2 regions of the Rhodoferax fermentans genome follow, and region 2 is predicted to be linked to the other one. Evidence: predicted binding sites of a transcription regulator. Region 2 holds the regulator's gene; the other holds the start of a gene.

What was found. Region 2 encodes FNR, which switches genes on or off when oxygen is low (the NO sensors DNR and NnrR bind a similar motif). Its sites were predicted from a motif close to TTGATNNNNATCAA; they were not measured.
Positions count from the first base shown of each region.
Region 1: RF819_RS17365 (FeoA family protein) is a predicted target of FNR. The motif match lies at 2,158-2,171, and genes of this name have one in related genera.

Region 1 is NZ_MTJN01000002.1:3,723,445-3,726,860, reverse strand. It holds gene feoB (Fe(2+) transporter permease subunit FeoB) at 1-1,465, opposite strand, end outside; gene RF819_RS17370 (FeoA family protein) at 1,462-1,695, opposite strand; gene RF819_RS17365 (FeoA family protein) at 1,732-2,070, opposite strand; gene RF819_RS17360 (DUF1513 domain-containing protein) at 2,224-3,416, opposite strand, start outside.
Region 2 is NZ_MTJN01000002.1:3,472,540-3,475,955, forward strand. It holds gene hemN (oxygen-independent coproporphyrinogen III oxidase) at 1-995, opposite strand, end outside; gene fnr (fumarate/nitrate reduction transcriptional regulator Fnr) at 1,142-1,852, shown strand; gene RF819_RS16130 (hypothetical protein) at 1,856-2,140, opposite strand; gene ccoP (cytochrome-c oxidase, cbb3-type subunit III) at 2,282-3,184, opposite strand; gene RF819_RS16140 (cbb3-type cytochrome oxidase subunit 3) at 3,209-3,352, opposite strand; gene ccoO (cytochrome-c oxidase, cbb3-type subunit II) at 3,367-3,416, opposite strand, start outside.

The sequences.
Region 1 (3,416 bases), 250 kb from region 2:
TGATGAACGGTGCCACATCACCCTGTAGCAGCGAGTTTTTCAGGATCAAGCCGGTCAACACGGCCACCGCAATACCAATCAGGTACAGGCCAAACACCACGTTTTGCGCGTTGCTCGGGAAAAACGCCGCCGCAAACAAAACGTAGACCGGCAATCGTGCGCCGCAAGACATGAACGGTGCCATGGCAATCGTCAACAAGCGGTCACGCCGGTTCTCCAACGTGCGGGTGGCCATGACGGCTGGCACATTGCAGCCAAAACCCACAATCAACGGCACAAAGGACTTGCCCGGCAGCCCGACCCAGCGCATGAAGCGGTCCATCACAAAAGCGGCGCGCGCCATGTAACCCGAGTCTTCCAGCACCGACAGGAACAGGTACAAAAAGCCAATCACCGGGATGAAGGTTGCCACTGTCTGGATACCACCGCCGATGCCCTTGGCGATCAGCACGATCAGCCATTCTGGTGAACCCAGCTGGGTCATCAGCTCGGTGGTGCCATCCACCAGCACCACCTTGGCGGCTTCGTCAAAGAAGTCGATGAAAGCGCCGCCGATGTTGATGGTGAACAAAAACATCAGGTACATCAGCACCAGGAAAATCGGGATGCCCAGCGCCCGGTGCAAGACCACGCGGTCAATCCGCGCAGAGGTGTCACGGGTGAGTTTGCTGGTGGTTTTGACCGCTGTCTGCGCGACCCGGTTGGCCAGGCCATAACGTGCGTCGGCCACCAGGATGTCCAGGTCCTCACCCAGCATCGCCGCAAACTCGCGGGCCTGCGCCGCAATCTCCGGTCCAGCGGTTTTTTGCGCCAGATCGTCGCCGCTGAGCAGTTGTACCGCCAACCATTGCGCGCGGGCAGGCAATTTGCCAGGCAGGGCACTGATCTTGCGCGCGAGCTCATCCACGGCACGTTGCAGCGCGTCTGAATACACCACCTGGGCGCTGGCGCGGGGCTGCTGTTGTGCTGCCTGGCTGATGGCCGTCTTGAGCTCGGTGATGCCGCTGCCCTTGCTGGCCACCACCGGCAGCACCGGACAGCCCAGTTGTTCGGCCAGTTTGGCCGCGTTGACCTGCATGCCTTTGGCCGCAGCCATGTCGGTCATGTTGAGTACCAGCAGCAGCGGCACACCCATCTCTATCAACTGGGTGGTGAGGTAGAGGTTGCGCTCCAGGTTGGCCGCATCAACGATGTTGACCACCAGGTTGGCCTCGCCGCTGTGCACGTAGTCGCGGGCGACCCGCTCATCAAGTGACACCTCGCCGTCCACCACATCGAGTGAATAGGTGCCAGGCAGGTCAATCACCTCAATCTCGGTGCTGCCAAGTTTGTAGGAGCCGCTCTTTTTCTCGACGGTGACACCAGGCCAGTTGCCCACATGTTGGCGTGAGCCGGTCAGGGCATTGAACAGGGTGGTTTTGCCGCAATTGGGGTTGCCCACCAGGGCCAAAGTAAATTGTGTCATGCCAGTTTCTCCACCAACAAGGCCTTGGCCTCGTCCTTGCGCAATGACAGGGCAAAGCCGCGCAGCCGGATCTCCACCGGGTCGCCCAAGGGGGCCAGCCGGGTCAGGCTGATCGACACACCAGGGGTGATACCCATCGACAGCAGTTTGCGGCGGTAGCTGGCGCCGCCCTCGCCATAACCCAATATCCGGGCGGTATCACCGACCTGCAGGTCGCTCAAGCTTGTCATTGTTTCTGCTCCTAAAAATGAAAAATCGCCAGGGGTTCAGACGGCAGCCACCAGCACCCGGTGCGCCAATCCCGCACCCAGGGCATACCGGCTCTCACCACGCTGCACCACCAAACCGCCACCTTGTTGCTGCACCACACGGATTTCTGCACCCACGTTGAGTCCGATCTCGGTCATGCGCCGGTCCATGCCGCTGCCACGCAAGGCCGCCACCCGCAGCAACTGGCCCGGTGTGGCCATGCTCAACGGGAAGGTGGCTTGGGCGCGGCTGCTGCTGGTGTGCGTTGCCTGGCCCGCATCTGCCGACGTTGTCCCGTTGGACGCGGGCTGGAACAGGGCGGCATCGTTGCCTGACAGGGCGCTGGAAGTGAACATGGTGCTTTCACGGGCTGGTGGAATGACTGGCATATTAATAGGAATGATTCGCATTGTTTGTGACAAAGATCAAACAAGCCACAACTATTGACCCGGCTCAAGGTGGTTGGGGGCCCGTGCCGGGCACCCTGCTCAAAGCTGCTGTTTGAGCGATCAGACGTGGAGCCAGTGGTTGTCGACCCGCCCGCTGGCCCAGGGGTGCAACTGGCCGGGCAGGGTGGTGTTGGCCTGATTGACCTCTGCCCCGGTGGCCACACGCATCACACCCGCACGCCCACCAACCCAGATTGAATTAGCGTCTACCGCCAGGGCACCGGCCTCGGCCAGGGGGGTGCTGCCCAGATACTGGCCATCCAATGCATACCGAGCCACCACTTGACCCCGCGTGGCGCTGACCAGAAACTGCGCCTGGGGGCCCCGCCCGGCCACGGTGACGTCCCCGCCATAACCCGCGAGGGCCGGTTGGCCTGTGGCCAGAGACAAGGCGCCTTCGGCTTGATCGGCCCAGCTCAGCCGGGCCAACAGCGGAGCGGCGGCTTTGAGGGCTGGGTCGTCATGCTCGGCCTGCAAGGCAATGCCCAGGGTGGGTGTGCTGCTGGCTTGGCTGGGGTCGGGCAGCGCCCAGGCCAGGTGGCGCAGGCTCAGGCGTGGGTCTGGCAGACGCCATTGGCCCAGCCGCTCACCCGTGTCGGGGTGCAGGCAGCAGATGCTGGGGTCCATCTGCTGCAGCTGGCGTTTGACACGCCCGGTTTCGACGCTGGTGTCGATGCCGCCATTGGCGACAAACAACATGCCAGCCAGAGGATGTGTCTTTGCTATTGATTGAGTAGCTGGTAGACCAAGTAAAGCATGGGGATCCAGCCCAAAAGTCTTGTGTTCGGTCTGCAACTCCAGGGTCTTTGCGTTGCGCACTCCCAGCAGGCCCTGGCCGTTGTTGGTGTCGATTTCGGTGGTGTAGATGCGCAAGCCGTCTGAACTCACCAGCACATGGCCGCTGAACACCCGGTCACTGGCTTGCCACAACCACTGGGCGGGTTGGCCGGGCGTCAGTCGGATCAGCCAGTCGCCCGGGCGGCGTGCGGCCACCAGCAGGCTGCCGTCGGGCAGCAGGGCCAGGCCGTGGCCCCGTGTAGGCAGTTCCAACTGGTGCAGCGTTGTCAGTTGGCCGCTGGCATCGAGCTGCAACCAACCGGCGTAATGCTGGCTCTGTGGGCTGTCCCAGCAGGCGGCAAAACGCTGCCCGCTGGGGCGCTTGTGTGCTGTGTGGCTGGCCGTGGCGCCAAGTGCTGACCCCAGCGGCAGCAGTGTCAGGGCGCTCAGTCCCAGGCTTTGCAAGGCGGCGCGGC
Region 2 (3,416 bases):
AGGCCAATCATGTCGCAATCGGGCTGGGTGCTGTACCCCTGGAAATTGCGATGCAGCCGCCCCTGGCGCTTGGCAATGGCAAGCGAGTCAGTGGGCAAAGCGAAGTGGTCCATACCGATGTACACATAACCCGCCGCCATGAAGGCTGCCATCGAACGGGCCAACATCGACACCTTGGCGGCAGCCGTTGGAATCTCGACCGAGGAGATCCGGCGCTGTGGCTTGAAGCGTTCTGGCAAGTGGGCATAGGCATACAAAGCGATGCGTTCAGGCCGCAGTTCCACAATCTGCGCCAGGGTGCGGTCAAACGACTCGGGGGTCTGTTCTGGCAGACCGTAGATCAGGTCCGCATTGACCGATTCAAAACCGCGCTCGCGCGCTGCAGCCACCAGCGCAAACACCTGCTCTGCGGGCTGGATGCGGTGCACCGCTTTTTGTACCGCCGGGTCGAAGTCCTGGATACCAAAACTCAGGCGGTTAAAGCCGAGCTCAGCCAGCACATCCAGTCGTTGGTTGTCGATGGTGCGGGGGTCGATCTCGATCGAATATTCACCACCCGGCAGCAGCTTGAAACTGCGGCGCAACAAGGCCATCAGGTCACGCAATTCGGCGTCTGACAAAAAGGTGGGGGAACCGCCACCAAAATGCAGTTGTGACACGGCCTGCCCCAGACCCATGTGTTGGGTGTGCAGGTCGACTTCCCGGCTCAGATAACGCAGGTAAGCCGCCGCCCGGTCATGGTGTTTGGTGATGATCTTGTTGCAGGCACAGTAGTAACACAAGGCCTCACAAAACGGGATGTGCACATACAAAGACAGTGGCAGCGCCAACGCAGCCGCACCCGAGCGACGCTGTTCCAGCGCCAGAGCGTAATCCTGAGCGGTAAATGCCTCCACGAAGCGATCAGCGGTTGGGTAGGAGGTGTACCGGGGCCCGGACACATCGTACTGCCGGATCAAAGCTTCGGAGATGGGTTCTGCTGCAGATTCGATCATTGAAAATTCCCTTATTTCAGACGCTGTAACTGTGCCGCTTGCCCTCTTTTTGGCACTTGATATTGATCAACCAAGAGGGAGAAACCGAATAAGCCCAATTTGACATTTGTCAGCTGTTGGTGAAGAACAATGTCAAAATCGTGATCATGAACTATGAGACCATCAAAATCGCTTGTGCCAACTGCAATATGCGCGAGCTGTGTATGCCCATTGGCCTGACCCAGGACGAACTCAATCGTATCGATGAAATGATTGGCTCCAGGCGCAAGGTCAAGCGTGGTGAGACCCTTTTTCATAACGGTGAACGCTTCACCAACCTGTATGCGATCCGCACCGGTTTTTTCAAGACGTGTATCACCTCTGAAGACGGGCGCGATCAGGTCACAGGTTTTCAGATGGCCGGGGAAATCATTGGCATGGATGGCATCGTCAACGACTACCACTCCTGCGATGCGGTGGCTCTGGAAGATGCCGAAATCTGCGCCATGCCCTTTGCCCAGATTGAAGCACTGTCAAGAGAGGTCAATGCCTTGCAGCACCACGTTCACAAAATCATGAGCCGTGAAATTGTGCGTGAACATGGTGTGATGCTGCTGCTAGGCAGCATGCGGGCCGAAGAACGTCTGGCAGCCTTTTTGCTGAACCTGGCGCAGCGTCTGCATTCACGCGGTTTTTCACAGTCGGAGTTGATCCTGCGAATGACCCGGGAAGAGATTGGCAGCTACCTGGGTCTCAAACTGGAAACCATCAGTCGAACCTTCTCGCGGTTTGTCGAGGACGGCATCGTCGCTGTCAAGCAGCGCCACGTGCACATCCTCAACACCAGCGCGCTGCAAGACATCGTCAACCCGAAGTAGCCCTTACTTCGTCGGCAACTCAGGAGACGCTTTGGGGGCGGGGATGACACCCGTGGCCGCGTGGTTGCGCGCCATCATCGCGGGTGCGTCACCACTCTCGATGGTTTTTGACGACCTGATGTGCTCTATTTCAATGTCCTGACCCGAGACGATCTGGTTCGGGCTGTTGGCAATGAAATAAAAAGTCACGATACACGCAAGAATGACAGCCACCGGGCCGCTGATTACCAGCCACACGTGACCGTAAGACCACCAGGGTTTGTCGTCGTTCAGAGACTCGTTTCTCATCGGCATACCTCTTTCATCCTCAGGTTCTGCAAAGAACAATTGACCTTATAACAAAAAAGAGGGAAACATGGCTGTTTCCCTCTCATCATGCGTCCAGCTCTGGCGCGGGTGGGACTCAGTCCCCACCCAGAACCAACATGCTTACTGCTTGTTGGACAGACCCCAGATGTAAGACGTCAGCACCTTGATTTGCGGCTCAGTCAAATGGTAGGCCTGTGCAGGCATGACATTAACCACGCCGTTGTTGATGCGTTCGATGATGGCCTTTTCACCAAAACCGTGCAGCCAGATGTTGTCTGTCAAATTGGCGGACCCCAGGGCTTGCATACCTTTGCCATCTTCGCCATGGCAGGCGGCACAGACAGCAAACTTCTCTTTGCCAAGAGCGGCCTTGGCCGCATCGTGCGGGCTGCCTGACAGGCTCAACACGTACTGAGCCACGTTCTTGACATCGTCTTCGGTACCAAGCGCTGCGGCCATCGGTGGCATGTTGCCGACCCGACCCAGCTGGATGGTCTCAGTGATCTTCTCAGGTGTACCACCGTGCAGCCAATCGCCATCGGTCAGGTTCGGGAAACCCTTGTTGCCTTGGGCATCAGACGCATGACATTGCGCGCAGTTATTGCTGTACAAACGTTCACCAATGGCCATCGCCGCCGGATCCTTGGCGATGTCTTGAGGCGTCATGTTGGCAAAACGTGCATACACCGGCGCGGTCTGTTCCTCACCTTGTTTGATCTCGGCAGCATGCAGACCACTGGAGGTCCAGCCCAGCAGGCCCGGGTAACTTCCCAGACCTGGGTACAGCGCCAGGTAGCCAAAACCAAAGATCACGGTCAGCACAAACAAATAACTCCACCACCTGGGCAGCGGGTTATTCATCTCGCGCAGATCGTCATCCCACACATGGCCGGTGGTGTTGTCACTGGCGGTCATGGCCTTGGCTTTGCCCGACATGACCAGCAGAACCAGGCACGCAAGAATACTCACAACGACCAGGCCCGCGACATACATGGACCAGAATCCGTTTACAAAATCACTCATTTCTTTTACCTCTCAGTGTCTGAGTCAGTCTTGATCGAAAGGCAGTTTCCCGGCCTCATCGAATTCAGAAGCGTTCTTGCTGGAATAAGCCCACACCATGATCCCGATGAACATGACAAAGCTCAGCAAAGTAACCACAACTCTTGCAGTGTTGACATCAATTTCCATCACTGCATCCCGGTTTATTTGACGTGCAGACCCAAACCTTGCAGGTAAGCAACCAGTGCTTCCA